Regions from separate parts of the Saccharopolyspora sp. 7B genome, predicted to be linked through region 3. Evidence: riboswitches for the same ligand, from Rfam matches in the RefSeq annotation. Region 3 holds a riboswitch; each other region holds the start of a gene.
What was found. Region 3 has a riboswitch for thiamine pyrophosphate ahead of thiC (phosphomethylpyrimidine synthase ThiC). Riboswitches for the same ligand answer to the same signal wherever they lie in the genome.

Region 1 (9,881 bases), on a different contig from region 3:
CCTGGCCCGCGCCGGGTTCCACACCCTCGGCCTGCAGACCTACCTGACGGCGGGCCCGAAGGAGGCGCGCGCCTGGACCATCCCGCAGGGCGCGACCGCCCCGCAGGCCGCGGGCGTGATCCACACCGACTTCGAGCGCGGCTTCATCAAGGCCGAGATCGTGTCCTTCGCCGACCTGATCGAGGCCGGTTCGATGAACACCGCGCGCTCCGGCGGCAAGGTCCGCATGGAGGGCAAGGACTACATCATGGCCGACGGAGACGTCGTCGAGTTCCGCTTCAACGTGTGATCGGAGCCGTCGCGTCCGCTCGCGGTGTTGAGTCCGGCCGTGGCCGACCTCGATCCTCGGCCACGAGCGCTCGAACCCGTGGGGACGGCGCTGGCGGCGCAGCGCGTGGACGGTGCTACTGCTGCTCGGGAGCACCGGGGCAGGTCGCGGGGATCAGTGCCTGCCGTGAACTCCTGCGCCCGCAGGCTCAGCTCCTACGATCCGGCTTCGTGCGCAGTGCCTCCAGTCCTCCTACCAGGACTGACACGGCGAGTTCGGTCGTGGCGTCCCGGTCGTCGCGCCAGTGTTCGACGGACGCCGCGTAGCCCGGAAGCGCGTCGCGGATGGTGTCCGACATCGTCGGCGCGGGGAGTCCCTGGGCGAGGCCGAAGGCCTGGAACTCGATCATCGCGATGATCGGGCGCAGCTGGTCCGAGGGGAAGTCTCCGCGCACGAGAGCGGTGAACACGGGCTCGTAGGCGGCGATGGAGCGCTCATCGGCGAACGTGGTGTCGAAGATCAGCGGCAGGATCCGCCGGTGCCTGGTGTAGAGACCCGCGAGGCCGCGCAGCAGCGCGCCGACGGCTTCGCGCCAGTCGTGCGCGTCGGGGGTCTCCATCTGCTCGAGCATCCGTCGGCGGGCGAGGTCGATGACGTCGCCCCGCCCGCCGACGTGGCTGTAGAGCGAGGACGGGGCGACGCCCAAGTGCTTGGCCAGCTGGACCATCTGGATGTCCCCGGTGGTGTCGACGAGCGCGAGCGCTCCGTCGGCGATGATCTCTGCCGACAGCAGCGGCACCTTCGGTCTGGCCATCCTCGTTCGTTCCTTCGTCGATCGGGTCGCGCGTCAGCGTAGGCCGAAGCCGCGCCGCTGGAGCGTCGGGCGCAGGTTCTCCCGCCCGTCCATGTAGTCGAAACCGGTGCCGGTCACGACGGCCTCGGCCCAGGTCTTGTCCCGCAGGCCGTTCTCCGTCCGGAACACCGTGGTGGCGGCCTCATAATCGCGCACCCATTCCGTGTGGTCGGCGTGGTCGTACTTCTCGTGGTGGAGGACGACGTTCTGCGCTGGGCGCGGACGCACGGCGCTGGGCCGGGTCTCGTCCGGAATGCCGATGGCGGTGCCGAAGACGACGTAGGCGTACGGCGGGAGGTCGACGAGTTCGGCGAGCTCCTCGGCGTGGTTGCGCAGCGAGCCGAGGTAGACCCCGCCCAGGCCCAGGGACTCCGCGGCGACCATCCCGTTCTGGGCGGCCAGCGCCGCGTCGACGGAGGCCATCAGGAAGGCGTCCAGGTAGTCGGTGACGACCGGGTCGCCGCCGTGGGCGGAGCTGATCGCGTGGCTGCGCGACATGTCGGCCACCCAGAGGAGGACGGTCGGGGCATCGGCGACGAAGTCGTAGCCGCCGCCGTCCGCGCGGGCGCTGCGGGTGAGCCTCGCCAGCTCGCGCTTGGTCTCCGGCTCCGAGATCGCGACGACGCTCCACTGGTGCAGGTTCGAGGAGGTGGACGCCGACTGGGCGGCGGCGACGATCGTCTCGAGCGCCCCCTCGGGGACCGGCTCATCGGTGAAGGCCCGCACGGAGCGGTGGGCGAGGAGGGCCTCGACCTGCTGGTTCCACAAGATCGTGGCGGGAGCGGGCTGATCCCCGTAGCGGGCGCGCAGGAGTGCATCGTGCTTCGGCATGCTCACGGTCCTTCTTTCCGAATCGGATTCGGTTATTCCAACTCGCCGCGCACCGGCGGCATTCCCGGCTCCGCGGACCGGGGCGCATGACCTCGCGCACACGACGGGCGGGTGCTGGTCCGGCGCGAGCCGGGCGAACGTGGGCGACAACACGCTCGCCGCACGGCTAAGGTCCACGGACGTCGCGGGGCCGGATCGACTTGCCCGCTCCGCTGCGAACCGAACGACGAGACCGCATCGGATGCGAACGGCTGGGGAGGACATCGCTGACGTGCGCGTCTTCCTGGCATCGCACCGAGTCCGCTGGATCAAGCAGGTCGCCGGCGGCCACGCGCTCCCGGGCACGTGGTCCTCCGGACCGGAATTCGGGCGAACTCCGCTGGATCGCGCAGGTCGTCGTGGCTGAGCCGAGGATCCGCGACTCGACGGGGCCCGAGGAGCACCCGGAACTCGTGCGGATCTGGCGCAGCGCCGTCGATGCCACCCACGCGTTCCTCGATCCGCGGCACCGTGCGGAGATCGAGGAACGCCTGCCCGTCGGGCACTTCCCGCAGGTGCGGCTCAGCGTCGCCGAACTCGGCGGTGCGCCGGTCGGTTTCGCGGGCACGTCCGGGACGAGCCTGGAGATGCTGTTCGTCGACGCGGCGCACCGCGGGCGAGGAGTGGGCCGAGCCCTCCTCGCGCACGCGGTGGCCGAGCTCGGGGTGACGTCCGTGGACGTCAACGAGCAGAACGAGCAGGCCGTCGGGTTCTACCTCCGGCACGGGTTCACCGTCACCGGCCGCAGCGAGCTCGACGATGCGGGGCGTCCGTACCCGCTGCTGCGGATGTCCCGCGACGGGCGGGCGCGGTGACCGGCCGCTCGTCGCCCCGGGTTCAGGCTCGGGTGCTGCGCAGCGCCTTGGTGCAGGTGATCGGTTCGCCTGACTCGCCGGTGCGCCGGCCCGAGGTGAACTCCGCGTACTCCGGGCCGTCCACGGCGTACAGGGCCAGGCGGCCGCGGGCGTCTGCGTGGATGCCCCAGCCGTAGCGCTTGCCCAGCGGCGAGGAGCGCAGGCAGGCCCTGCTCCGCGCGAAGAACTCCCGGCGGGCGTCCGCCCGCTCCTCGTCCGGGATGGCGGCGCGGTCCGCGAAGACGGTGAAGATGACGTCACCGGACGTGAACTCGTACGGGTGCTCGGCGATCAGCCGGTAGGTGCGCGCTGCCACCGACGGCGCCTCTGCGTTCAGCGGGGGCACCGTCGCGGTGGTGACCGGGCAGTCCTCGGCCACCTCGATAAACGTGTTCGTGCGATCGACCCGTTCCACGCCCGGAACGGTACGCCGGGGGACCGACGGCGGATGGGGAAGCGGCCGTTCCTCGATTCCGGTGCTCCTTGCCTCGGACCGCGATCGGCTGACCCCCGATCGATGACGAACACCCGGCGAACGCGATTCCCCGACCCGCCGCCGCACCCCGCTCGGGCACGTCCGAGTGAAAGGCGTGCGGGGTCGGTAGCGCAGCGCGGCCCGCCGCGAACTGCGGGCGGCGCACCCCGGCACAGCTGAGTCGCACGCCATGACCAGGCGATTTACGTTGTGCGCATGCAGCACATCACCTTGATCTGCGGAGACTGCAACGGCAAGGGGTGCAGCAACTGCGGCGGCACCGGCACGATCACCATCGTCGAGGACTAGGACCGCGCCGAGCGGCCGCGAAACCCGCCCCGAGCAGGCCGTGCGCGGCGGGCAACGCTGCTAGCGTGCCGAAATGGCCGCCAACGGGACCGTCCTGGTCATCGGAGCCGGGGTGATCGGGCTCAGCACCGCCGTGATCCTCGCCGAATCCGGCGTGCCGGTGCGCGTGCGCACCGACGAGCCACCCGCCGACACCACCTCCGCCGTCGCCGGCGCGATCTGGGGGCCGGCGCTGCTGCAACCCGCCGACCGGGTGCGCCGGTGGGTCGCCGACACCTACCGCGCGCTGGTCGAACTGGCCGCCGACGACACCAGCGGAGTGCACCTCGCCACCGGGCGGATGGCCGCCCGCGTCGACCTCGGCGACCAGCTGCCGCCCGAAGCGCTGCTGCTGCCCGACCTGCGCCGCTGCACCCCGGACGAGCTGCCCGCCGGGTTCCGCAGCGGCTACCGGGCGACGCTCCCGCTGATCGACATGCCGCGCTACCTCGAACACCTCACCGGGAGACTGCTCGCCGCCGGCGGCGAACTGCTGATCAGCCCGGTGTCCTCGCTGGCCGACGCCGCGGCCGAAGCGGACCGCATCGTCAACTGCACCGGGGTCGGCGCGCACGAGCTCGTCGGCGACCCCGGCGTGCGGCCCGTGCGGGGGCAGCACGTCCTCGTCCGCAACCCCGGCATCAGCGAGTACTTCGTCGAAGTCGGCGCCGGACCCGAGTTCACCTCGTACGTCCCGCACGGCGACCAAGTCGTGCTCGGCGGCGTCGCGGGCGAGCACGACTGGTCCCGCGCACACGACCGCGACGACAGCGCCGCCGTGCTGCGCCGCTGCGCGCAGGTCGAACCGCTGCTCGCCGGCGCCGAAGTCCTCGGCGAGACCGTCGGACTGCGCCCCGGGCGCGACGCCGTGCGGCTCGAAACCGAACGGTTCGGCGGCGCCACCGTCGTGCACGACTACGGGCACTCCGGCTGCGGGGTGTCGCTGTCCTGGGGCTGCGCCGCCGAAGCCGCCGGGCTCGTCCTCGGCCGACCGGTGCGCTGACCGGCTCACGTCAACGCGTCGACCACCCCGTCGATCTCCTCCGCCAGCGTGAAGTCCTTCGCGGTGAGGCCACCCGCCGAATGCGTCGAGAGGGCGAACACGACGGTGCGCCAGCGGATGTCCAGATCCGGGTGGTGGTTCTCGCTCTCCGCGATCTCCGCGACCCGGTTCACCGCCTGGATGGCCTGCGGGAAGCTCGCGAACTCCACGCTCCGCACGATCGTGGTGCCGTCCTGGGCCCACTCCGGTAGCCGGGACAGCGATTCGGCGACCTGGGTGTCGTTCAGCAGTTCGGTCATGCCCACATGGTGGTCGTCGGACGGCCGGAACGCGACCGTCGACCCCCGGCTCGGTGGCGGCACGTAGACTGCCGGTCGCCACGGGAGTCCAGCGCGCTGGGCTGAGAGGAGGGGCGCATCCCCTCGACCGTCCGCACCTGAACCGGATCATGCCGGCGCAGGGAGGTGTCGCGATCAGCTCGAGTTCGCACGCGTGGCCGAGACCGGTGTGCTACTCGGGAGGACCGTTGAACCCCTTACTGCGCTGGGCCGCGGCACTCGCCGCCGCCGCGCTCACCACCGGATGTTCGCTCATCGGGAGCTCCGGCGATGACACCGCGGCGCGCACCGTCACCCTCGTCGCGCACGACTCGTTCGTCGCCGACCCGGCGCTGCTCGCCGACTTCGAGAAGCGCAGCGGCATCCACCTGGAGATCCGCAACAGCGGTGACGCCGGAGAGCTGACCAACAAGTTGGCGCTGTCCAAGGCGGCACCGCTCGGCGACGTCGCCTACGGCGTGGACTCCACCTTCGCCTCCCGCGCGCTGCGCGCCGACGTGTTCGCCCCGTACCGGCCCGCCGCCGCCGACCGCGGACCGCAGCGCTACGCCCAGGACCAGCAGAACCGGCTCACCGCCGTCGACGTCGCCGACGTGTGCCTCAACATCGACACCGCCTGGTTCGCCGCGCACCGGCTGCCGGAGCCGACGACGCTGCGCGACCTCACCGATCCCCGCTACCGGGACCTGACCTCGATGCCGGACCCGACGACGTCCTCCCCTGGATTGGCGTTCCTGCTCGGCACCATCGACGCCTTCGGCGAGCCCGGTTGGCAGGACTACTGGCGCGCCCTCGACGCCAACGGCGTGCGGCTGTCCTCCGGCTGGGAAGAGGCCTACAACCAGGACTTCTCCGGTTCCACCGGCCAGGGGCCGCGACCGATCGTGCTGTCCTACGCGTCCTCGCCCGCCGCCGAGGTCGACGAGAACGGTGCGCCGCGCACCAAGGCCCTGCTCGACACCTGCTACCGGCAGGTCGAGTACGCGGGCGTGCTCACCGGCGCGAAGGACCCGCAGGCGGCGCGGGAAGTGGTGGACTTCCTGCTCTCGCCCGAGTTCCAAGGTCAGGTCGCCGACCAGATGTACGTGTACCCCGCGGTCGACGGGGTGCCGCTGCCCGAAGGCTGGGCGGCCAGCGCGCCGCTGCCGTCGCGGCCCGCGGAACTGCCCGCCGACGAGGTGGAGAACAACCGGGACCGGTGGGTCGAGCAGTGGCGGACGCTGGTCCGGGGATGACCGGCGAACTCCGCCGCCGGGTTCCGGTGGCGCTGGCCGCGGCGGTCGTCCTCGGCTTCCTCGGGGTCTTCTTCGCCTGGCCCGTCGCGGCGATCATCGGGCTGGGCGTGCGCGGCGACGTCGGAGCGGTGCTCGCCGAGCCGGCCACTTGGCGGCTCGTCGGCTTCACCCTCGGGCAGGCCGCCGCGTCCACCGCGGTCGCGCTGCTCTGCGGGCTGCCGCTCGCCTACGTGCTCGCCAGGCTCGTCCTGCCCGGCACAGGGCTGCTGCGGGTCGCGGTGACCGTGCCGTTCGTGCTGCCGACGATCGTCGTGGGCATGGCCTTCCGCGCGTTGTTCGGCGCCGACGGGGGAGTGCTGCCGATCGTGCTGGCCAACGCGTTCTTCAACGTCGCCGTCGTCGCGCGCACCGTCAGCGGGTTGTGGGGGCACCTGGACCGGCGGATGGAGGACGCCGCCCGATCGCTGGGAGCCGGGCGGCTGCGCACCTTCACCTCGGTGACGCTGCCCGCGCTGCTGCCCGCGCTCGGATCGGCGGCGGCCGTCGTGTTCCTGTTCAGCGCCACCAGCTTCGGGGTGGTGCTGGTGCTCGGCGGCGGTCGGCTGCGCACCCTGGAGACGGAGATCTACCTGCGCACCGTGCAGCTGCTGGACCTGCCCGGCGCCGCGGCGCTGTCCCTGCTGCAGCTGGTCGCCGTCGTCGCCGCCCTGCTCGTGGCCACCATCGCGCGCCGCCGTCGGGAGACCGCGCTGCGGCTGCGCGCGCCCGCGACCACCGCCCGGCCGCCGCAAGGCGCCGAGTGGTGGATCGTCGGGCTCGCCGGTGCGGTGCTGTGCGGGCTGCTCGCGCCGATCGTCTCCCTGCTGGCGCGGTCGGTGTCCACCAGGGACGGGTGGGGGCTCGCGGGCTACCGCGCGCTGCTGGGCACCGGGCAGCCCGGGACCCTGGAGGTCACCGGGCTCGAAGCCGCGCTGAACTCGGTGCGCACCGCGGTCGACGCCACCTGGATGGCGCTGCTGCTCGGGCTGCTCGCCTCGTTCGTGCTCGTCGCCGTGCGCCGCAGGTTCGTCGCGGAGAGCCTCGACCTCGCGCTGATGCTGCCGCTGGGGGTGTCCGCGGTGACGGTCGGCTTCGGCTACCTGATCACGCTCGGCTCGCTGCCCGGCGAGCTGCGCACCTCGCCGCTGCTCGTGCCGTTCGCGCAGGCCCTGGTGGTGACACCGCTGGTGATCCGCACCGTGCTGCCGGTGCTGCGGGCCATCGACGACCGGCTGCGGCAGGCCGCGGCGACGCTCGGCGCCGGGCCGTGGCGGGTGCGGCGCGAGATCGACTTCCCGCTCGCGGTGCGTTCCGTGCTGGCCGCCGCCGGGTTCGGGTTCGTCGTGGCGCTCGGGGAGTTCGGCGCCACCAGCTTCCTCGCCAGGCCCGATGCGCCGACGCTGCCGGTGGCCATTGCGCGGCTGCTCGGCAGGCCGGGCGAACTCAACTCGCAACTCGCCTACGCCGCCTGCGCGCTGCTGATGGTCGTCACCGTGCTCGGCGTGGTGCTCATCGAGCGGCTGCGGGTGGGCACCGACGCCGTGGAGGACTTCTGATGGGGCTGGAAGTGCAAGGGCTCACCGTCCGCTTCGGCGGCACCACGGTGGTGCGCGACGTGCGGCTCTCCGTGCTGGACGGCGAAGTGCTGGCGCTGCTCGGACCGTCCGGCTGCGGGAAGTCGACCCTGCTGCGAGCGGTCGCCGGGCTCGAACGGCCCACCGCGGGCGAGGTGCGGTGGAACGGGCGGGACCTCGCCTCGGTGCCGGTGCACCACCGCCGGTTCGGGCTGGTCTTCCAGGACGGGCAGCTGTTCCCGCACCGGAACGTGGCGGGCAACGTGGCGTTCGGGCCGCGGATGCGCGGCGTCGGCGGTGCGGAGCGAACGGCGCGCGTCGCCGAGCTGCTGGAGCTGGTCGGGCTGGCCGGCTACGAGGACCGCCGGGTCACCGACCTGTCCGGAGGCGAGGCGCAGCGGGTCGCGCTGGCCCGCGCGCTCGCCGCCGATCCGGAGCTCCTGCTGCTGGACGAACCGCTCTCCGCGCTGGACCGGATGCTGCGGGAACGGCTCGCGGTGGACCTGGCGGCGCTGCTCGGCCGCGGCGACTCGACCGCACTCGTCGTCACGCACGACCACGACGAGGCGTTCACCCTCGCCGACCGGGTCGCCGTGATGTCCCGCGGCACGATCTTGCAAGCCGACACTCCCGACCTGTTGTGGCGGCACCCGGCGGACGAGGAGGTGGCCGCGTTCCTCGGCTGCACCACGTTCCTGCCCGCGGAGGTCCGCGACGGCGTGGCGACGTGCGCGCTGGGCACCGTCGACGTGACCGCGAAGGACGGTCCGGCGCGGCTCGGGCTGCGCGCCGCCGGAGTTCGCGCCCGGGGCACCCGGCCCGGAAATCCCGGTGCGACGGGCCCGCTGGGGGAGGTGCGGGAACGGGTGCACCGGCACGACCACGTCCGGCTCGCGGTCGCCGTACCGGAACTCGGTCAGGTGGAGGCCGTCGCGCACATCGCCGACGCCCCCGCGGTCGGCGACGAGGTCGGACTGCGCCTCGACCCCGACGGCGTCGCGCTCGTCGGTGGCGACTGACCGAGCCGGGTCGCCCCGGCCTCGCGCGCCCGATGGGGTACGCGCACCGGCGCGGTGGTCCCCGGTCGTGGACCCACCGTGCCGGCCCCGCCCGGGTCAGACGTCCCGGGTGACCATGCGCAGCACCGTCGCCGAGAGGCCGATGGCCAGGTAGCACCCTGCGCGCAGCAGTCCCGTGGACAACGTGTCCGTGAAGATCGGATCCCGCAGCACGTCGATCACGGCCGACCAGTCGGTGGTGATCAGCAGCGGACGCATCCACTCCAGCGAAGGCACGGTCCCCAGCACGCCGAACACGATCAGCCCCGCCATCGTCCCGGTCATCACCACCAGCGGGTGCTCGGTCAACGAGGACAGCGCCAATGCCACCGCCCCGACCGCAGCCATCTGCGCCGCGCACCACAGCACCGCCAGCAGGATGCGCACCAGCGCCGCCCCGATCGACAGCGTGGTGCCGGACAACGTCACCAGGCCGTCACCGCCGACGATGATCAAACCGGTGAGCAGGCCGCTGACCGCCAGCACGAGCACCGACAGCAGCACCATCAGCAGCACGCCCGCCGCTTTCACCCCCACCAAGCGGACCCGGCCGATCGGCGCGATCAGCAGCCCTCGCAGCGTGCCGTGCGAAGCCTCGCCCGCGATCGCGTCCGCCGCGACCATCGCCACCACCAGCGGCAGCAGCATCGTCTGCGCCAGCACGATGCTCGCCACCGGCAGCACCAGCCCGTTGCCCGCGACCGCGCTCAACACCGACGGCCCGCCACCACCACCGGGCCCGCCGGTCAACGCGATGCCCACGCCGATCAGCACTGGCAGCCCCGCCAGCATCAGCAGTGCGAGCAGGTTCCGCGGTCGCCGCAGCACCCAGCGGAACTCCGCGAACAGCACCCGCCCCAGCGGTGCTGAGCGGCGCGCCTTCGGCGCCTCGGCCACCTCGGCCGGTGCGGTGGCGGTCATGATTCCTCCTCGGTGAGCCGGGCGAACAGGTCTTCCAGGCCCGCA
Region 2 (9,881 bases), on a different contig from region 3:
GCGCCGGGTTGTTAGGTTCGGCGCCTACCGCGCCCAGCCGCGAACCCGAACGGTGGAGAACCCAGTGTCGAGTCCCGCAACGCACCCCACGCTGTACCTGGTCGCCACGACCGGGAACCCGAACTACGGCGACGAGCTGATCGCCGCGACCTGGCTGAAGTACCTGGCCAGAGTCGCCCCCGACAGCGAGGTGTGGCTCGACTGCCCCAACCCCGGCCCCAGCGAGGTGCTGCTCGGCCACCTGCACCCGCACGTCCGGTTCACCGACACGCTGTGGCGGCTGTGCTGGTCGGCGCCCTCCGACGAGCCGTGGGAGGTGGCGTCGTTCGTGCAGCACGCCATGATCAACCCAGGGTTGGCGCCGCACTGGCTGGCCGGGATCGAGCTCGCCGCGCGCGCCGACCTGGTGCACATCATCGGCGGCGGGTTCATCAACTCGATCTGGCCGCGGCACTACGGGCTGCTGGCGGGCGCGGTCGCCGCGGTGCGCCGCTCCGGCGGGCGGGCCGTGATGACCGGGCAGGGCCTGTGGCCGACGCCGGAGGAGGCGCGCCCGCTGGTGCGCAACCTCGCCTCGCAGTTCGAGCTGATCGACGTGCGCGACGAGCCGTCGGCCGAGCTGCTCGACTCCGCGGGCCAGCTCACCGCCACCGGCGACGACATGTTCTTCGGCATCGCCCCGGAGCTGTACCGCACCGACGACCTGCGGGACGTGATGATCTGCCTGCAGTCGGACCTGCTGGACGTCACGGTGCCCGCGCTGGCCGGGTTCCTGCTCGACACGCTGCGCGCCTGGGACGTGCGGCCCGAGCAGGTCGGCGTCATCGAAGGCATCCCGCGGGTGGACCGCGAGGTGTTCGCCCTCGTCGAGCACGACCTGCCCGGCGCCCGCTTCTACCCGTTCTCCGAGATCATGGACCACGGGCTGCCCGCCGCCGCCGGCCAGCGCTGGCTGTCGACCCGGTTCCACATGCACCTGATGGCCGCGGCCGCCGGGGCGCACGGCGTCGCCGTGTCGATCAACTCCGGGTACTACACGAACAAGCACCGGTCGCTGATCCAGCGCGGCTCCGGCTGGGGCCTCAGCGAGGGCCTCCAGGTGCCGCCGCAGCCGCGGGAAGGCGGCTACGAGCGGTCGACGCTGGACGCGCTGCAGGAGGCCAAGTCGAAGCTCGCCTGGTCCATCTACGGGGACTGAGCCGCCGGGCCGGGCGGCGGCGCGCTCAGGCCGCCGCCTGCCCGGTCTCGCAGGTGCCCTCGGCTCGGGGCCGCAGCACGTGGATGTCCGCGGACGATTTTTCAGGCTCCGTTTCCGCCTGGGCGGACTCGGCGTCCGCCCGGCGGTCGGCGATGTAGAAGGGGGCTGCGGCCAGCACCGGCACCAGCATCCCCGCCAGCATGATCAGAATTGAAGTCCCCGTACTCAAGGCCACCGAACCCCGCGCGGTGGGAGGCGGACCTCCCACGACCGAACACGCCGAACGAACGTGTCGTGAGCCTCATCGTCGTGGCTGAGGGTGTTCGTTAACACCGCTCGAAAGTGCTCCTGATCACGCTTCCCGCGAGCGCCCGCACCGCGGCTGACCACCCGCGTCACCGCCCCCGCCGCGCCGCAGGGCACGTCGCGGAGGGTGATCGGGTCCGGGTATTCGCCGCAGCGCGGAAACCGTGCCGCCGCAACGACTTCTCACGCCGGGAGCCACTGCGCCGTCGGCCACCGCTCCAGGCGCCACGCGCCGTCCCAGAACATCCACTCGTACTCGGTGGCACGCGCGAACGCGGCCAGCATCCGCTCCCGCACCGGCTCGTCGGCGGCCGCGGCCGCCCGGTCGGTGAGCTCGCGGGCCGCCAGCACCGCTTCGGCGAACTCCTCGTCGGCGTAGGTCTCGATCCACCGCCGGTACGGGTGCGCCGACACGTCGCCGACGGCGGCGAGGATCTCACTGCCCACGTGCTGGTACACCCAGAAGCACGGCAGCACCGCCGCCAGCAGCACCGGGTAGGGGTCGACCAGCGCGCTCGCCCGCAGGAACGAGGTGTAGGCGGTGCACGACGGCGAGGTCGCCACCCCCGCCAGGTCGTCCGCGGAGAGCCCGAACTCCTCGACGTAGCCCGCGTGCAACCGGCGCTCCTCCACCAGCGCGCCCCGCGCGGCCCCCGCGAGGAACGCCGCGTCCGCCGGATCCTCGGACCGGGTCGCGGCCGCCGACAGCGCCTGCGCGAACGCGATCAGGTAGCGGGCGTCCTGCACGATGTAGAACGCGAACCGCTCCCGGTCGAGGGTGCCGTCGGTGAGCGCCGCGTTGAACGGGTGCGCCACCACGGCCCGCTGCAGCTCGGCGGTGCGTTCCCAGGCGCGGGCGCAGAAACCGCCCGCGGGCGGATCGGGCAACCTGCTCATGACCTTCGTCCCTCCGATCTCACCACCAGCGGTGGAAGTGATGCACGGGCCCGTGCCCGCGGCCCACGTCGAGGCGCTCCGCGGCCCGCAGCGCCCCGGTCAGGTAGTCCTTGCCATCCCGCACGGCGGTCGCCCAGTCGGGCCTGCGGGGACGCAGCGCCGCGATCGCCGCGGACAGCGTGCAGCCGGTGCCGTGGTCGTTCGCGGTGTCGATCCGCTCGCTGCGCAGCCACCGCACCTCGCCGTCGCCGCGGAACAGGTCGGCGCTGGCGGGTTCCGCGCGCAGGTGCCCGCCCTTGAGCAGCACCTGCTTCGCGCCCAGGTCGGCGAGCCGCTGCGCCTGCGCGGCCATCTCGGCCGAGCCGGTGATCTCCGGCTCGCCCAGCAGGTCCGCCGCTTCCGGCAGGTTCGGGGTGATCAGGTCGACGCGCGGCAGCAGCTCGTCGCGCAGCACCGCGACCGCTTCGTCGGCGAGCAGCCGGTGGCCGCTCTTCGCGACCATCACCGGGTCCAGCACCACGTGCGGCGGGGCGTAGCGGTCCAGCACGGCGACGACCGCGCGGATCACCTCGGCGTTCGCCAGCATCCCGATCTTCACCGCGTCCACCCGGACGTCGTCGAGCAGCGTCGTGAGCTGGGCGGTGACGAACTCCGGCGGCACCTCGCGGACCTCGGCGACACCGGTGGTGGTCTGCGCGACCAGCGCGGTCACCGCGGACATGCCGTAGGCGCCGTTCGCGGAGAAGGCCTTCAGGTCCGCTTGGATGCCGGCTCCGCCGCTGGGATCGGTCCCCGCGATCGAGAGCACGTTCGGGACCCGGTCGGATCCGGGCAGGGCAGCACGAGTGGTCACGTCGGTGACGTCCCTCCGCTAGCACGAACTAGGTCAGGTTCGACGGGTCTGCTCTCAGCCCGGCCGTCCGGGCACCCCGCGTCACTGGCCCCAACCTAGCAACGGGCGTCAAGCCGCGGACTCACTCGACGAGGCCGATGATCGCGCCCGCGGTGAACCGCTCCCCCGCCCTGCCCTGCCGCCACAGCGTTCCGCTCGCCGGGGCACGCACCGTGCGCGGGGCGCCGTCGGTCACCACCTCGGCCACCGGGGCTCCGCTGCGCACCCGGGCGCCGTCGGGTACCAGCCAGCGGGCGAGGGAACCGGGCTCCCGCGGATCGTCGTGCGGACGCGGGAAGTGCAGGTCCGTCACGGGGTGCGCCTCCGGGTTCCGCTCGCTCGACGCGCCCAGCATGGGCGGTGATCCTTCTCACCACAAGCGGGTTCCGCGCCCGGCGCCCTGGTTCGGGCGGCCCAGCACCGGGTCAGCGGCGAGTCGAGACCGCTCCGCCGAACAGCCGCTCTCACACGATCGGAGCAGCGCAACCGCCGGTCACTCCCGCCACGCGAATGCAACGTGCGCGCTGATCGTTCCGTCTAGAGTTCGAGATCCGGCCAGTGGACCGAAGCCGGACGAACTGCGCGCCCGCGGGTCGTCCTGACAGGTATGGGGGTGGGACGGCAATGTTCCCCGATCAAGAGCACGTGTGGTGGATCGTCGGAGCGGGCAAGCGGGTCCGGCACGCGATCACGGTGCGCCCGGGCGCCAGACCGGCCGGTGATCCGGTGCAGACCCTGTGCGATGCGACGATCAAGCTCCCGCACGAGACGTGGCCCGCCACCAAGGAACCGTCGAGCCGCCGCATCACGGAGCGTTGCGCGGAGTGCGAGCAGGCGGTCGACGAACAGCTCGCGCGTGACGGCGATCTCGTGGTCACCACCTGGGACGCCTAGGGCGAGGGAAGTCACACCGCTCAGGGCTGATCGCCTAGTGAGGCGACCCTGCGTGGCGGATTAAAGTTGACGCAATGGACACCACTGCCGACGCCCCCCAGACCGCCCGTTCCCGCCGCTCCGCCCGGCCGGATCCGGCGGAGGTATGGGCTCCGCTGGCCGGTCTCGCCGACGCCGCAGCGCAGGGCGGGACGTCCGGAGCCGTCGCCATCACCCGCGGGTTCGACCGCAACAGCAGGCTGCGCGCCAAGGCGCTGCGCGACCTGCTGGAGGAGCGCGGGGTGGCGGCCATCGAGATCACCCCGGCCGTGGGCAGCGAGCGGCTGCTCGCGGACAGCGAGATCACGTCGGTGGTGAACCTGATCGGCGCCGGTTCCTGGCAGCCGTACCGGCTGGCCGCGAAGCTGCGCGCCCCGCTGCTGGCGGTGCGCGGCGACGAGGAGGCCGGGCAGGACTCGCGGGACGTCATCGGCGTCACCGCCGCCGAGGACCGGCGCGACGTCGCCCTCTCGCACGTGGCGGTGCGCCCGGAGACCGAGGGCCAGGGCAGCCTGATCGTCACCGCCGACGGCGAGCCGATCTCGGTGCCCGGCGGTTCCGCGGTGGTCACCCTGCGGGAGCAGCGGCTGGAGGTCCGGCTCGCGGGCCCGGACTTCGCCGAGCAGACCTTCGCCGCCACCGAAGTGCGGGTGGAGACGGCTGACGCGCCGCACCGCCTGGTGCGCGACGAGCTGCCCATCGCCGACTTCGAGGGCGCGCTGACGTTCACCGCCGAGCCGGGCGCGCTGACGGTCCGCCCGGTCTGACCTGCCGCTTCCTCGCGCGGCCCCGGCGTCCGGGGCCGCGGGGAAGCGATGTCACAGCACCCGGTTCAGCAGCGCGACCAACGCCGCCAGCACCACGCCGACCAGCGCCAGCGCGAGCGGGGCGAGCGTGCCGGGGAACAGCGCGTTGGCGATCGTCCAGCCGAGCACGAACAGCGCCACCAGGCCCAGCAGCCCGATCATCGCGGTCATCAGCGGCCGGTGCCGCGGCAGCGCCCGCAGGTTCCCGCGGGCGACCGGCGTCATCCGCTGGAACGTGATCCACACCGGTAGCGCCACGAGCGCCACGACGAGCACGCCGAACAGCGAGTCGGCCCGGCTCGGCTCGTGCCCGAGGCCGAGCAGCAGGCCCAGCACGCCGACCGCGAGGACCAGCAGCACGCGGTGCAGGGTGCGCCACAGCATCCCGTCGTATCCAGCCATGATCGCAGTCTCCCAGCAGCGCTCACCCGGTGGTGGAACCCCGCGGGCACGAGCCGGTGGAATTCCAAGATTAATCAGGCGAACACCCGTCACGTCCGTGATCCTGAGTCGTCTTACCAGTGGAGGACGCACCGGACGAGCGTTCCCCCAGGGAGGGAGGCCACGTGGCTGACGACGAGAAGTGGCAGGTGAGCTGCCGCGATGTGGCGGGCAGGCGGCGGAACATGGCGGTGTACGTGAACCAGGGCAACGTCGTGGTCGTCGCTCCGCCCGGGGAGACGGCGGTGCTGGCACCATTGGAGGCGGGTCGCCTGCGGGCCGCGATCCGGGAGGCCGTGGTGGCCGCGGCGGCACCGGAACACACCATTTCGGACCGGTGAACCCTTCCCCCGCGTCGCCCCCCGAGGCATTATCTACCGATGAGTAGCTAAATCGGAGGAGACGCGTGGCGATGTGGCGACGGCCGGCGGGACGGACACGAGGCGAAGCGGCGAAGGCGGCCGTCCAGGCCGGGGCGGACCGGCTGGCCCCGACGCTGCAGACGCTGTGGCTGCTGATCAGGCAGGGCGTCGTCCGCCCGATGCGCCCGGACAAGCTGCTGCGCATCGTCTTCGCCTGGCGGCGCTGGGGCGTCACCCCCGCGCTCGGCTACGCCGTCGCCGCGATCCGGCATCCCGACCGGCCCGCCGTGATCGACGAGCGCGGCGCGCTGAGCTTCCTCGAACTGGAGCAGCGCACCACCCGCCTCGCCCGCGGGCTGCGCGCCCGCGGCATCCGGGACACCAGCCGGGTCGCGGTGCTGTGCCGCAACCACCACGGGCTCGTCGAGACCATCGTGGCCTGCGGCAAGATCGGCTCCGACGTGGTGCTGCTCAACACCGGCCTGCGCCCGCACCAGATGCGCACCGTGCTCGACGAGCAGCGGGCCGACCTGCTGATCGCCGACGTCGAATTCGTCGAGGCGCTGCCCGACCTGGAACTGGACGTGGTGCTCGCCTGGACCGAGGGCACCACTCGCAAGGCCACCCTGGAGCACCTCATCGGCAGCTCCGCCACCGGCACCCTCCCGCGCCGTCCCCGGCACGCGCGGGTCATCGTGCTCACCTCCGGCACCACCGGCACGCCGAAGGGCGCCCGCAGGCCCGCGCCGCCCGGGGTCGGGCCCGCCGCCACGATCATGTCGCGGATGCCGCTGCGCGCCGGTGAGCGGATCATGCTGGCGGCGCCGATCTTCCACACCTGGGGGCTCGCCGCGTTCCAGCTCGGCTCGGCCATCGGCGCCACCCTCGTGCTGCGCCGCAAGTTCGAACCGCAGCAGGCGCTCGCCGCCGTGCAGCGGCACCGCGCCACCGCGCTGTTCGTGGTTCCGGTGATGCTGCAGCGCATCCTGGACCTGCCGCGGGAGGCGATCGAGCCCTACGACACCTCCTCGCTGCGGATCGTGGCCGCCAGCGGTTCGGCGCTGCCCGCCGACCTCGCCACCCGGTTCCAGCGGGTGTTCGGCGAGGTCCTCTACAACTTCTACGGCTCCACCGAAGCGTCCTGGGTGAGCATCGCCACCCCGCGCGAACTCGCCGAAGCGCCCGGCACAGCGGGCCGCCCGCCGCGCGGCACCAGCGTGAAGATCCTCGACGAGCGGGGCGCGAAGGTGCCCGACGGCGAGACCGGGCGGATCTTCGTGCGCAACGACATGCTCTTCGAGGGCTACACCGGCGGCGGCGGCAAGGAGGTCCGGGACGGCATGCTCGCCACCGGTGACCTGGGCCGCATCGACGAGGCCGGCCGGCTGCAGGTGGTGGGGCGCGAGGACGACATGATCGTCTCGGGCGGCGAGAACGTGTACCCGAAGGAGACCGAGGACGCGATCGCCACCCTGCCGGAGGTCTCCGAGGTCGCCGTGATCGGCGTGGACGACGCCGAGTTCGGCCAGCGCCTCGCCGCGTACGTGGTGCTCGTCGACGGCGCCGAGCTGGACGCCGAGGCCGTGCGGGAACGGGTCCGGCCCGCGCTGCCCGGTTTCGCGCTGCCCCGCGACGTCGTCTTCCTGCCGGAACTGCCGCGCAACGCCACCGGCAAGGTCGTGCCCGCGCGGCTGCGCGAGGGTTCCGCCGATACCGAACGGTGATCTCCGCGGCGCCGGTGCGATCCCGGCGCCCGGTCGCACCGCGTTAGGCTCGGTGAGGTGAACGACCGTCTAGTGTGGATCGACTGTGAAATGACCGGTCTCGACCTGGGTTCGGACGCCCTGATCGAGATCGCCGCCCTGGTCACCGATGCCGACCTCAACATCCTCGGCGAGGGCGTGGACATCGTGATCCACGCCCCGGACGAGGCGCTGTCGGCGATGCCCGACGTGGTGCGGGAGATGCACGCGCGTTCCGGGCTGACCGAGGAGGTGCGGCGCTCCGCGGTCACCACGGCCGAGGCCGAACAACGCGTCCTGGACTACATCCGCGAGCACGTGCCGGACACCGTCTCGGCACCGCTGGCGGGCAACTCCATCGCCACCGACCGCGGGTTCATCGCCCGCGACATGCCCGCGCTGGACGCGCACCTGCACTACCGCATGGTGGACGTGTCCTCCATCAAGGAGCTGTGCAGGCGCTGGTTCCCGCGGATCTACTACGCGCAGCCGGAGAAGGGCCTCGCGCACCGCGCGCTCGCCGACGTGCGGGAGTCCATCAGGGAACTCGCGTACTACCGCCGGACGGCGTTCGTGGCCGAGCCGGGACCGACCACCGAGCAGGCCCAGGCCGTCGCCGCGGACCTGCTGGACGGGCGCGGCCCCGCGGGCACCGGCCGCAGCCCCGACCAGCGGTGATGCGCGGCCGGGAGCCCGGTCGCAGCCCGCTCCGCAGCGCACGCTAGGATATTCGTGTTGCTCCGGAAAGCCGAGAACACCGGCTGGCCGGAAGCTGCGGTGGGTGTAGCTCAGTAGGTAGAGCACTGGGTTGTGGTCCCAGGAGTCGCGGGTTCGAATCCCGTCACTCACCCCGCGGGAAAAGGGCCCCTCCGTTCGCGGAGCGGGCCTTTCGCATTGCAGGGGGCGGAAACCCGAGGCGGACCGCCGCCTTTTCCCGTCCGCGGCGAAGCCGATGAGCGGCGACCACGCACGCAACGGGACCACCCGCGGGTTCTCAGCGGGCCCCTCGCGAGGACGGCCTGTGGCGGAGAGCCACCTGCGCGCACGAGCCCGCAGCGAGGGGGCCGCTGAGATACCGCCACCCGCCCCGGAAAGCAGGACGAGCGACCACCGAGGATCACCGGTTCCCGGCGGTCCATTCGGCCCAGGGGACCTGCCAGTCGCCGAAGCCGTCCCAGGACCGCAGATTCGGCCCGCCGGAGTTCGTGATCTCCACGACGTCGCCCTTCTTGAGCAGGTCGTAGACCCACTTGGCGTTGGCGTCGCTCATGTTGATGCAGCCGTGGCTGACGTTGCTGCTGCCCTGCTGGGCGACCGACCACGGGGCCGCGTGCAGGAACTCACCGCCGTTGGAGATGCGCACCGCCCACTTCACCTCGGTGCGGTAGCCGCCGTCGTCGACGTCCAGGCCGTAGCTCGACGAGTCCATGATCTTCGTGGCGTGGTGCTCGGTGACCACGTGCACGCCGTTGTTCGACGGCCACGCCGGCTTGCCGAGCGACACCGGCATGGTGCGCCGGGTAGCCCCGTTGACCTCGACGGACATGGTGTGGCTGGAGCCGTCGGCGCGGAGCACGACGGCGTCGCCGATGGTGATGGTGGCGTTGCGGCTCTCCTCGCCCCAGGAGCCGTTGCCGAGGTCCTTGCCGTAGACGTCCGCGTTGATCGTGATCTTCGTGCCGGGCTTCCAGTACTCCTGGGGGCGCCAGTGCACCTCGCGGTCGTCGAACCAGTAGAAGGCGCCTTCCACGGCCGGTTCCGTCTGGATGCGGATGGCTTCTTCGGCCTTGGCCTTGTCCGGGGCGGGCGCGTTCTCGGAGAAGTAGAACGCGAGCGGCTGGCCGACGCCGACGGTCTCCCCGTCGAGCGGGTTCATCGACACGTAGGTCTGGTTCTCGGGATCGACGGTGCTGAACGTGGATTCCTGGACGACCGGGGCGCCTGCCGCGCCCTGCAGGGTGAGCTTCGCCGTGTAGGTCTTGCCGTAGCCGAGCGGCTCGGAGGCGGACCAGCTCGCGCCGTCCGGTGCGACGGTGTTCGCCACCGGCTTGCCGTCCTGGTTCACCAGTTCGGCGGCGGTGATCCGGCCGTCGACGGCGGTGGCCGTGACGGGCGCGGTCGGCGAGATCCGCTGGGCGCCGTTCGCCGGATCGAACCTGGCCGACGCGGGCGGCGGTGGCGGCGGGGCCGGGCTGCTCGCCCCGCCACCCGTGCACGACGCGAGGAGCATCCCCACCAACGCCACGACCACGGCCGGCACCGCACGAGACGACGCCCCCAGAACTCTCCCGACAGAGTTAAGAC
Region 3 (9,881 bases):
AGCAGCTCGGACACCGACCACACGGTGGAGCGGATGGCCCCGCGCACGTCCGGCACCATGCTGCTGGGCAGCACGATGAAGCTGATGTAGCCGACGCCGAGCGCGATGGCCGCGCCGACGGCCGTGTTGGACGCGAAGCTGATCGCGATGTTCGCGAGCGGCCGGTCCAGCCGCATCGCCTGGTCGATCACGGTCACCGCGATCAGCGAGCTCAGCAGCACCTGGTAGTCGGTGCGCAGCCGCTCCACCCCGAGCAGCATGCCGACGACGATCACCGGCACCAGCAGGTACACCCCGGGCAGCAGGGTGATCAGCGCGGCCAGCACCACCACGCCGAGCACCGCGCCGCCGGTGCGCTCCAGCGCGCCGTTCATGCTGTCCCGCGCCGCGGGCGCCAGCACCACGTACAGCGCCAGCAGCAGCGTGGACGCGGACGGGTCGTCCAGCAGCAGCACGATCACCATGCCGACGGCGACGGCCAGCGTGCAGCGCAGCGCGTGCCGGAACAGCGAGGACCGCAGCGACAGGTGCGCCTTGACGCCGCCGATGGCGCGCTGGCGGCGGCCACCGGGCGCGGGCGGGCTGGCCGCGACCTCGGTGCGCTGCACGACGGCGCCGCGGATCCGGTCGAGCCCTTCGTTCATGCCGCGCACCGCTTCGGGCAGGTCCTGCCTGCCGCCCGCGGCGACGACGGCCTGCGCCGGGTCGACGCGGGCCATCGCGGGCAGCCCGGTGCAGGCGCGGGAGCGCACCGCGCGGGCGAGTTCGGCGGCGACCAGGTCCGCTTCGACGACGATGCGGTGCAGCCGTTCCGCTTCGATCCGGTCGGCCCGCTGGGCTTGGGCGAGCAGCGTTTCACGGGCGGCGCGGAACCGGGCCGCCCCGGCGAGGACCTGCCCGAGCCAGGTGCTCGACCCGTCGGCGCGCCAGGCGCTCGCGGCGATCTCCAGCACGCCCGGCCCGGGTTCGAGCAGGGTCCGGGCCACGGCGTGCCGGGTGGCGCGGGTCGGATCGCCGATGCCGATGAGCACCCGCAGCACCAGGGCGAACACCGCACCCGCCCCGGTGGACAGGAACAGCATCCAGGCGGGTTCGCCGGATCCGATGCCGGTGGTGGTGGACACGAGGGTGGCCGCGGCGAAGGTCTGGCCGCTGACCCGGTACTGCTCGCCGAGGGCGGGCAGCATGCCGGAGCCGAACACGACGGCCGCCACCAGCAGCCCGGCCAGCACCGGAATCTCGCGGAGCAGCGGCCCCACCGCCACGACCAGCACCAGCGCCGGTCCGAACCAGGAGAACCGGTGCAGGTCGGAGCGCAGCGATTGCCCGCCCGCGGCGACCAGCGCGAACACCGCGGTGAGCCCGCCGATGAGCGCGGGGGTGCGCAGGTCCAGCAGCCAGCCGACGGCGGTGGCGACCACCGCGGTGACCAGCACCGCCATCGCGTACTGGCGTCGTCGGAGGTCGGGGGCGCCGGCCTCGGTGTTGAGCCCGGCGAGGAGCCGGTCCTTCATGGTCGTCCACCCGGGTGCTGCCACGGCGGCGCTTCGCTCCTGACGTTCTCGTTGCCTGTGCGGGACGGGCGCAGCGCACGCGGCGCCGTCGCTCGGGAGCGCGGCGGGGGCTGCGAGCCTCACGCTCTATGTCGACGTGACCCGCCTTGTGAGTTACCCGCGCGGGCGAAAATCACCCGATTCGGTATCTCAAGCCCGTTCGTGGCGTGTCCGCTGGGCCGTTCGCGGCCGCGGGTGCCGCGGGCGGCTGCTCCGACGGCGACGGTACCCAGCGCGCTCCGGCGGCCGGGGACGCCCCGCTCACAACGAGCGCGGGCTCACCCGCCAGAACGTCGACACCGGCCCGACGCCGGCGCCGAGGGGGTAGGCGTGCTCCACGCTGCGCGTCACGAACCGCTTGCCCGCGGCGACCGCGTCCGGCATCGACGCGCCCTTCGCCAGCGCCGCGGTGATCGCGGAGGCGAACACGTCGCCCGCCCCGTGCGTGTGCACCGTCGAGTAGCGCGGCCCGGGCAGCTGGATCGCGTCGGTGCCGTCGAACAGCAGGTCCACGCACTCCGGGTCGTCCAGCAGGTGCCCGCTCTTGATCAGCACCCAGTCCGGTCCGAAGTCGTGCACGGCCTTCGCCGCGTCCAGCAGGTCGTCCCGGCTGCGCGCGTCGATGCCGGTGAGCAGCCGCACCTCGTCCAGGTTCGGCGTCACCAGCGTCGCCCGCGGGAAGGCCTCGTCGCGCAGCGCGTCCAGCGCGTCCGGGCGCAGCAGCGGTTCTCCGCTGCGGGAAGCGGCGACCGGGTCCACGACGAACGGGGTGCGCCGGCCGCGGCCGATGCCGTGCTCGTCGCAGGCGGCGAGCACCGCTTCGATGGTCGCGGCCGAGGACAGCACCCCGGTCTTCGCCGCGTCCACCCCGATGTCGGTGGCGACGGCGCCGATCTGCGCGGCGACCGTCTCCGGCGGGATCTCCACCAGCCCGGTGACGCCGACGGTGTTCTGCACGGTCACCGCGGTCACGGCCGTCATGCCGTGCACCCCGCAGGAGAAGAACGCCCGCAGGTCGGCGTGCATCCCCGCGCTGCCGCCCGAGTCCGACCCGGCGATGGTCAGCGCCGTCGGCGGGGCCGTGTCGTGCGCGGGTCGTCGCAGGTGGCCGGGTGTCTCGTGCATCCGGCCCATGCTACGACCCCGTCCCGCCGTCGATCCGGCCCGTGCGGAACCTGCCGATGCGAAACACCGGAGCGCCGCCCACCGCGTCCGTCATCCCGATCAGCTCACGATGGGGAGGTAGACCTCGCCGCCGGAACCGGTGAACTCCTCGGACTTCTCCCGCATGCCTTCCTCGATCGCCTCGACGCTGGTGAGGCCGTGCTCCTTGGCGTAGTCGCGGACGTCCTGGGTGATCTTCATGGAGCAGAACTTCGGCCCGCACATCGAGCAGAAGTGCGCGGTCTTCGCGGGTTCTGCGGGCAGCGTCTGGTCGTGGTACGCCTTCGCGGTGTCCGGGTCGAGCGCCAGGTTGAACTGGTCGGTCCAGCGGAACTCGAAGCGGGCCCGGGACAGCGCGTCGTCCCACTCCTGCGCCCGCGGGTGCCCCTTGGCGAGGTCACCGGCGTGCGCGGCGATCTTGTAGGTGATCACGCCGGTCTTCACGTCGTCCCGGTCCGGCAGCCCGAGGTGCTCCTTGGGCGTGACGTAGCAGAGCATCGCGGTCCCGGCCTGCGCGATCATCGCCGCGCCGATGCCGGAGGTGATGTGGTCGTAGGCGGGCGCGATGTCCGTGGTGAGCGGGCCGAGGGTGTAGAACGGCGCCTCGTCGCACAGCTCCTCCTCCAGCCGCACGTTCTCCGCGATCTTGTGCATCGGCACGTGCCCGGGACCTTCGATCATCACCTGCACGTCGTGCGCCCGGGCGATCCCGGTGAGCTCGCCGAGGGTCTCCAGCTCGGCGAACTGGGCGCGGTCGTTGGCGTCGGCGATGGAGCCGGGCCGCAGCCCGTCGCCGAGCGAGAAGGTGACGTCGTACTCGCGGAGGATCTCGCACAGCTCGGAGAAGTGCTCGTACAGGAAGCTCTCCCGGTGGTGCGCCAGGCACCAGGCGGCCATGATCGAACCGCCGCGGGAGACGATCCCGGTGACGCGCTGCGCGGTCAGCGGCACGTACCGCAGCAGCACCCCGGCGTGCACGGTCATGTAGTCCACGCCCTGCTCGCACTGCTCGACCACGGTGTCCCGGTAGATCTCCCAGGTGAGCTTCGCCGGGTCGCCGTTCACCTTCTCCAGCGCCTGGTAGATCGGCACCGTGCCGACCGGCACCGGCGAGTTGCGCAGGATGCGCTCGCGGGTCTCGTGGATCCGCTTGCCGGTGGACAGGTCCATGATCGTGTCGGCGCCCCAGCGAGTGGCCCACACCATCTTCTCGACCTCTTCGGGCACCGAGGAGGTCACCGCGGAGTTCCCGATGTTCGCGTTCACCTTCACCAGGAACTTCTTCCCGATGATCATCGGTTCGCTCTCGGGGTGGCGGTGGCTGGCGGGCAGCACCGCGCGGCCGCGGGCGATCTCGTCGCGGACGAACTCGGCGGGCAGGTCCTCGCGGGCGGCGACGAACTCCATCTCGCGGGTGATCACCCCGGCCTTGGCGGCGGCCAGCTGGGTGGGGTGCTCGCGGTGCCAGCCGTCGCGGGTGCGGGGCAGGCCCGCGTGCACGTCGATGGTGGCGGCGTCGTCGGTGTAGGGCCCGGAGGTGTCGTAGACGTCGAGGTGCTCGCCGTTGCTGAGCTCGATGCGGCGGGCGGGCACCCGCAGGTCGCCGACCTCGCGGTGCACCTTGCGGGACCCGCTGATCGGTCCGGTGGTCACACCAGGGGAATCGGAGTCCACAGAGGACGGTTCAGGACGCACGTCGGCCACGGCCGTTCACTCCCTACGCCGGCATTATCCGGTCAGGTTCGGGCGGTCGGCGGCCCCGGATCGGATGATCCAGCCGCCCTCTCAGCCCGCTTCCGGTGCGAGCTCCCGCGATCAGTTGTCGGCGCCGAGGCTAGCCCCGTGATGCCGCCCTGCCAAGTCCCGGTTCGTGCCGGTGACGGCGAAGCTGATCGACACTAGGCTGTCTAGCAGGGAAAACGAAACCTTGTCAGACCGGGAGGATGCGGTGCGTGACAACACCGGCACAGGAGGTGACCGCGCTGCGAGTGCTGCCCCGGTGCTCCAGGAATCGTCCTGGGAGACGTTCGTCGAGGTCTGGAACGGCCTCGATCTTCCCGAAGGTTGGCGCGCGGAGATCATCGAAGAGAGGATCGTGATGTCCCCGCCGCCGGACCAGAACCACGACCTCATCGGCAGCCGCGTGAACAAGGCGTTGGTGCGGGCGTTGCCCGACGATTGGGAGGTCCTGCAGACCCAGGGCATCGCCCTGCCGTCGAGCTCGCGGATCGTGGTGCCCGATCTCCTCGTCGTGCTCCGCGAGCGGATGACTCCAGCGGTCGTGCTCCCGGGGGAGGACGCGCTGCTCTCGGTCGAGATCACCTCGAAGAGCAATGCCGACACCGACCGGACGACCAAGCTCCGTGCGTACGCCCAGGCCGGCATCCCGTTCTACTTGCTCATCGACCGCTTCGCGCCGCGTTGGCCCACGATCACCCTGTTCTCCGAGCCGGACGGCGAGAGGCCTACCGCGAATCGCACTCGGTCCCGTTCGGCAAACCGCTCGACCTGCCCGCCCCGTTCACCGTCACCCTGGAAACCGAGGCCTTCCCCCGCTGACCGGCCCCACCCGACCCGACCTCGCGCGACGGGTTCGCGACTCTTTCCTGTCAGCGGCGAAGCCGCTGAGCTGACGACCACCCGATCAACCGGACCACCCGCCACCCACCCCCTGCGGAACGGGAGGAGCTCAATCCTCCTCAGCGAACGGATCGCCTTCGACCGCCGGGTCCCAGGAGAGGCCGGGGACTCCCCAGCCGTTGCGCTTGACGGCCTTCTTCGCGGCCCGCGCGTTCCGCCCGACGAGCCGGGTCAGGTAGAGGTGCCCGTCCAGGTGGTCGGTCTCGTGCTGCAGGCAGCGGGCGAAGAACCCGGTGCCCTCCACCTCGACCGGCGCGCCGTCCACGTCGAAGCCGGTGACCTTCGCCCAGCTCGCCCGGCCGGTGGGGAACGCTTCGCCGGGGACGGACAGGCAGCCCTCCCAGTCGTCCTCGGGGTCGGGCATGGTCTGCGGGATCTCGCTGGTCTCCAGCACCGGGTTGACCACGACGCCGCGGTGCCGGACCCCCTCGTCGTCGGGGCAGTCGTAGACGAAGACCCGCAGGTCCACGCCGATCTGGGTGGCCGCCAGCCCGGCGCCGTTCGCGGCGGTGTTCGTCTCGAACATGTCCTCGACGAGGGTGCGCAGCGCGTCGTCGAACCGCTCGACGGGGCGCGTGGGGTGGTGCAGCACCGGGTCGCCCACGATGCGGATCGGGTGAACAGCCATGCGGCGGAGGGTATCGGTTGCCGTCTCCGGACCGCCTCGGGAGTGGCTGCGCTCGGCTGGGCGCCGCCCGTCGGAGTGATCTTCGCCGAGGTGCCCGCGGATCTCCGCGGAGGGCGTGTTGGCCGCGCACGGCGGGCGGGCGCGCGTGATGTAATGGGCCCGGAATCACACCCGTGTGATTCGGCGAACGCGGGGATCCCCGGATCGCGACGCGAGGAGCCAGATGGACGCCGCCCAGATGCTGACCGTGCACGAGATAGCCCGGCAGTGCGAGGAACTGGCGCGTACCGAGGGTCGCGCGGCGGTGGGCGAACCCGCGTCCGGCAGGCACCTGCGGACGGTCGACCCGCCCACCGAGCCGCTGCCGCGCATCCCCCCCGATGAGTCCACTTCGGACGCTCCGGAGCCCGCGGCGGGGCAGGAGCTCGGCGACCGCGAGCTGAGCATCCTCGCGTTCGAGCGGCAGTGGTGGAAGGGCGCCGGCGGCAAGGAACGGGCCATCCGCGAGCTGTTCGACATGTCCGGCACCCGGTACCACCAGGTGCTGAACGATCTGCTGGACGATCCGGCGGCCGTCCGGGCCGATCCGATGCTGATCAAACGTTTGCGCAAGGTGCGGGCGAGTCGGCAGCGCGCCCGGCAGGCCCGCCGACTGGGAATCGAGTGGCACTGATGACTTCCGGGGAACCCCCGACCAGCCCGTCCGCCGCGAAGATCGGCGGTATCGCCCTCATCGGCGCGGGCGCGCTATCGGCCGTGATCGGCCTGACGACGCTGGTCTCCGGCGGGTCCGACGACGACGCGGCCGCGCCGCCGGTGGACCAGCAGCAGACCTCGGCGCCGCTGCCGCCGCTGCCGCCCGCCCCGACGAGTGCCGCGCAGCCGCCCACCTCGTCGGCCGCCGAACCGCCGCCCGCCGCGGAGGAGCCGCCGCAGACGCCCGACCCGGAACCGCAGGTGCCGCCCGCGAACCAGCCGCGCCCGGACTCGCCGGGGTCGGACTCGACCGGGTCGGACCACGCGCGGCAGCGGATCGTGGTGCGGGTCTACAACAACAGCACCATCAAGGGCTTGGCGCACCGGGCCGCGGACGAGTTCCGCGGCGCCGGCTACGAGGTGCCGGAGGTCGGCAACTACTCGCAGGGCGTCATCCCCACCACCACGGTGTACTACCGGCCGGGCACGCCGGAGGAGGCGCAGGCGAAGGAGATCGCCGCCGCGTTCCAGGCCCGCGCCGAACCGCGCTTCGACGGCCTCGCCCCCGCGAGCCCCGGCGTCATAGCGATCATCACGAACGACTACCAGGGCATGCCGAAGGGCAAGTAGCGCGCGGAGCACGGCCCGCCCGCCCCGGCGGGCCGTGCCGCGTCAGCCGCGGCGCTCGGCGTAGGCCGCCAGGGACGCCAGCTGAGCCGGGTCCAGCGAGGGGCGCACGGCGCGGCGGGCGGCCGCCAGGTGCGCGGCCGTCACCTCGGTGGCGCTGAGCGATTCGCGCATCGCGCTCAGCGCCGATTCCCGCACCAGCGCCGCGCAGTCCGCCGCCGAGTAGCCGTCCAGCTCCGCCGCCACCGCCGCCAGGTCCACATCGGACGCCAGCGGCGTGTTCCGCGCCGCGGCGCGCAGGATCTCCGCCCGCGCCGCCCCGTCCGGCGGCGGCACGTGCACCAGCCGCTCCAGCCTGCCGGGCCGCAGCAGCGCCGGGTCGATCAGCTCCGGGCGGTTGGTGGCGCCGAGCACCACGACCTCCCGCATCGGCTCCACCCCGTCGAGTTCGGTGAGCAGCGCCGCCACCACCCGGTCGCCCACCCCGGAGTCGCCGGACTGGCCGCGGCGCGGTGCCAGCGCGTCCACCTCGTCGAGGAAGACCAGGGCGGGTGCCGCGTTCTTGGCCCGCAGGAACAGTTCCCGCACGGCCCGCTCGGATTCGCCGACGAACTTGTCCATCAGCTCGGCGCCCTTGACCGACAGCACGTTGAGCCGCCCGCTGCCGGCGAGCGCCCGCACCAGGAAGGTCTTGCCGCAGCCCGGCGGCCCGTACAGCAGCACGCCGCGCGGCGGTTCCACGCCGAGCCGGGTGAACGAGTCCGGGTAGCGCAGCGGCCACAGCACCGCCTCGGTCAGCGACTGCTTCACCTCGACCATGTCGCCCACGTCGTCCAGGGTGAGCCCGCCGGTGCGCAGATCGTCCGATGTGGACATCGACAGCGGCCGGACGGAGGACAGGGCGGCGACGAGGTCCTGCTGCGCGAGGGCCGGTTCGCCGTCCGCGCCACCGCGGTGGCGCAGCGCCGCCCGCACCGCTGATTCGCGGCACAGCGCCAGCAGGTCGGCGACGACGAAGCCGGGGGTCCGCGCGGCGAGCTCGCCGAGCTCCACGTCGGGGGCCAGCGGCGTGCCGCGCAGCAGCACTCGCAGCAGCTGCACCCGGGTCGCCGCGTCCGGCAGCCCGATGGTCAGTTCCCGGTCCACCCGGCCGGTTTCGCGCAGCCGCGGGTCCAGGGACTGCGGCTGGGCGCTGGTCACCACGACGGCGAGCCGCCCGGTGCGCATCGCGGCGTCCAGCGCGTCGAGCGCGACCGTCGCCAGCGGCGGCGGTTCGGCGGCGGGCAGCAGGCCGTCGGCGTCGGTGAGCAGCAGCACGCAGTCGCGGCCACCCGCGGCGATGCCGGTGGCGCGGTCCAGCGAGCTCTGCAGGCGCTGGGCGGCGGAACGGGATTCGAGGGCGGCGACGCTGGGCGCGGTGACCTCGACGAGTTCGGCGCCGACCGCGGCCGCCACCGACCGCGCCAGGGTGGCCTTGCCCGCCCCGGGCGGTCCGCTGAGCAGCACGCCGAGCCGGTCGCCGCCGCCGAGCCTGCGCAGCAGCTCCGGTTCCTCGAAGTGCAGCCGGAGCCATTCGGAGAGCCGGGCGGCGGTCTCCTGCGCGCCCGCGAGGTCGCTGACGGGCAGCGCGGGCTCGGGTTCCGGCGCGGCGGCGGGCGCGACGGCGGCTGCGGCGGGGGCCGGGGCGGCGTCGAGCCGGGCGGGAGGCGCGTCCGCGCTCGGCGTCGAGCCGCGCCAGGTGACCACCGTGGACGGCTGCACGGTGACGGGGCCGTCCGGGTCGGTGGCCGCGATCGTGATCAGCTCGGTCGTCCAGGTCATCCCGATCGAGGCGGACAGCCTGCTGCGCACCTGCCCGGCGTTGGCCGCCGTGGACGGAGCCAGGTCCTGCGGCAGCAGCGACACGGTGTCACCGGCCCGGAAGACCTTCCCGGTCAGCGCCAGCCGGATCACCTCCGGCGGTGCGGTCGCGGTGGCCAGCCGGGACCCGGCGACGGTGACGCCGCGCGCGGGCTCGGCGCGCACCGGGGCGACCCCGACCTCGGCGCCTTCGGCCAGCCCCAGGTTCGTCAGCGCCACGTCGTCCACCAGCACCACGCCCGCCGGGGCGCCCCGGTCCGCCGCGGCGGCGGGCACCACGGTCACCCGGGTCCCGGTGAGGGCCACCGCGTCCCACTGGCGCAGGCCCAGCGCGTCCAGCACTTCGGGGTGCAGCCGCACCACCCCGCGCCTGGTGTCGGCGGCGGACGGGGACAACCGGACGGTCAACGTCAACGAAGCCACACGCCGACAGTACGGCCCGCTCCTGGCGCCCCGTCGGTGCGCGGCACCGCGCACGACCGCGGCCGGATTCGAGGACGGGCGGTCAGCGGGTGTTCTGGTTGCCCCGGTTGCGGCGCAGGCCGAGGCGGCGCCAGCTCAGGCGCGGCCCCTCGGGGCCGCCGGCGCGGCTGCGGCGCATCCGCTGCCGGGCTCCGGCGAGCGCGCGCCGCGGGTGCGGCTGCTGCCGGCCGAGCCGCCGCTGGGTGCGCCTGCGGATGGCGCGCCGTTCGCGAGGAGCCGCCGCCCACGCC

Region 1: linked by a shared signal. The riboswitch ahead of LCD33_RS07180 (thiamine ABC transporter substrate binding subunit) and the one ahead of thiC (phosphomethylpyrimidine synthase ThiC) in region 3 are both predicted to bind thiamine pyrophosphate.
Region 2: linked by a shared signal. The riboswitch ahead of thiD (bifunctional hydroxymethylpyrimidine kinase/phosphomethylpyrimidine kinase) and the one ahead of thiC (phosphomethylpyrimidine synthase ThiC) in region 3 are both predicted to bind thiamine pyrophosphate.

The regions. Positions count from the first base shown of each region.
Region 1 is NZ_JAIUKC010000035.1:7,864-17,744, forward strand. It holds gene ychF (redox-regulated ATPase YchF) at 1-289, shown strand, start outside; gene LCD33_RS07150 (TetR/AcrR family transcriptional regulator) at 477-1,082, opposite strand; gene LCD33_RS07155 (NADPH-dependent oxidoreductase) at 1,116-1,952, opposite strand; gene LCD33_RS07160 (acetyltransferase) at 2,351-2,806, shown strand; gene LCD33_RS29335 (DUF6157 family protein) at 2,829-3,260, opposite strand; gene LCD33_RS07170 (FAD-dependent oxidoreductase) at 3,703-4,671, shown strand; gene LCD33_RS07175 (4a-hydroxytetrahydrobiopterin dehydratase) at 4,677-4,970, opposite strand; TPP riboswitch at 5,041-5,151, shown strand; gene LCD33_RS07180 (thiamine ABC transporter substrate binding subunit) at 5,198-6,244, shown strand; gene LCD33_RS07185 (iron ABC transporter permease) at 6,241-7,839, shown strand; gene LCD33_RS07190 (ABC transporter ATP-binding protein) at 7,839-8,876, shown strand; gene LCD33_RS07195 (ABC transporter permease) at 8,973-9,836, opposite strand; gene LCD33_RS07200 (ABC transporter ATP-binding protein) at 9,833-9,881, opposite strand, start outside.
Region 2 is NZ_JAIUKC010000194.1:467-10,347, forward strand. It holds gene LCD33_RS25440 (polysaccharide pyruvyl transferase family protein) at 65-1,198, shown strand; gene LCD33_RS25445 (hypothetical protein) at 1,224-1,433, opposite strand; gene LCD33_RS25450 (TenA family protein) at 1,688-2,401, opposite strand; gene thiD (bifunctional hydroxymethylpyrimidine kinase/phosphomethylpyrimidine kinase) at 2,421-3,254, opposite strand; TPP riboswitch at 3,248-3,343, opposite strand; gene LCD33_RS25460 (lipoyl domain-containing protein) at 3,376-3,648, opposite strand; gene LCD33_RS25465 (hypothetical protein) at 3,918-4,187, shown strand; gene LCD33_RS25470 (hypothetical protein) at 4,262-4,993, shown strand; gene LCD33_RS25475 (hypothetical protein) at 5,045-5,434, opposite strand; gene LCD33_RS25480 (hypothetical protein) at 5,599-5,814, shown strand; gene LCD33_RS25485 (AMP-binding protein) at 5,886-7,559, shown strand; gene orn (oligoribonuclease) at 7,617-8,255, shown strand; tRNA gene LCD33_RS25495 (tRNA-His) at 8,355-8,427, shown strand; gene LCD33_RS25500 (Ig-like domain-containing protein) at 8,695-9,837, opposite strand.
Region 3 is NZ_JAIUKC010000158.1:3,672-13,552, forward strand. It holds gene LCD33_RS22625 (FUSC family protein) at 1-1,538, opposite strand, end outside; gene thiD (bifunctional hydroxymethylpyrimidine kinase/phosphomethylpyrimidine kinase) at 1,815-2,678, opposite strand; gene thiC (phosphomethylpyrimidine synthase ThiC) at 2,778-4,421, opposite strand; TPP riboswitch at 4,415-4,540, opposite strand; partial or broken gene LCD33_RS29655 (Uma2 family endonuclease) at 4,816-5,127, shown strand; gene LCD33_RS22645 (peptide deformylase) at 5,407-5,985, opposite strand; gene LCD33_RS22650 (DUF3263 domain-containing protein) at 6,356-6,658, shown strand; gene LCD33_RS22655 (LytR C-terminal domain-containing protein) at 6,658-7,311, shown strand; gene LCD33_RS22660 (AAA family ATPase) at 7,354-9,591, opposite strand; gene pssA (CDP-diacylglycerol--serine O-phosphatidyltransferase) at 9,674-9,881, opposite strand, start outside.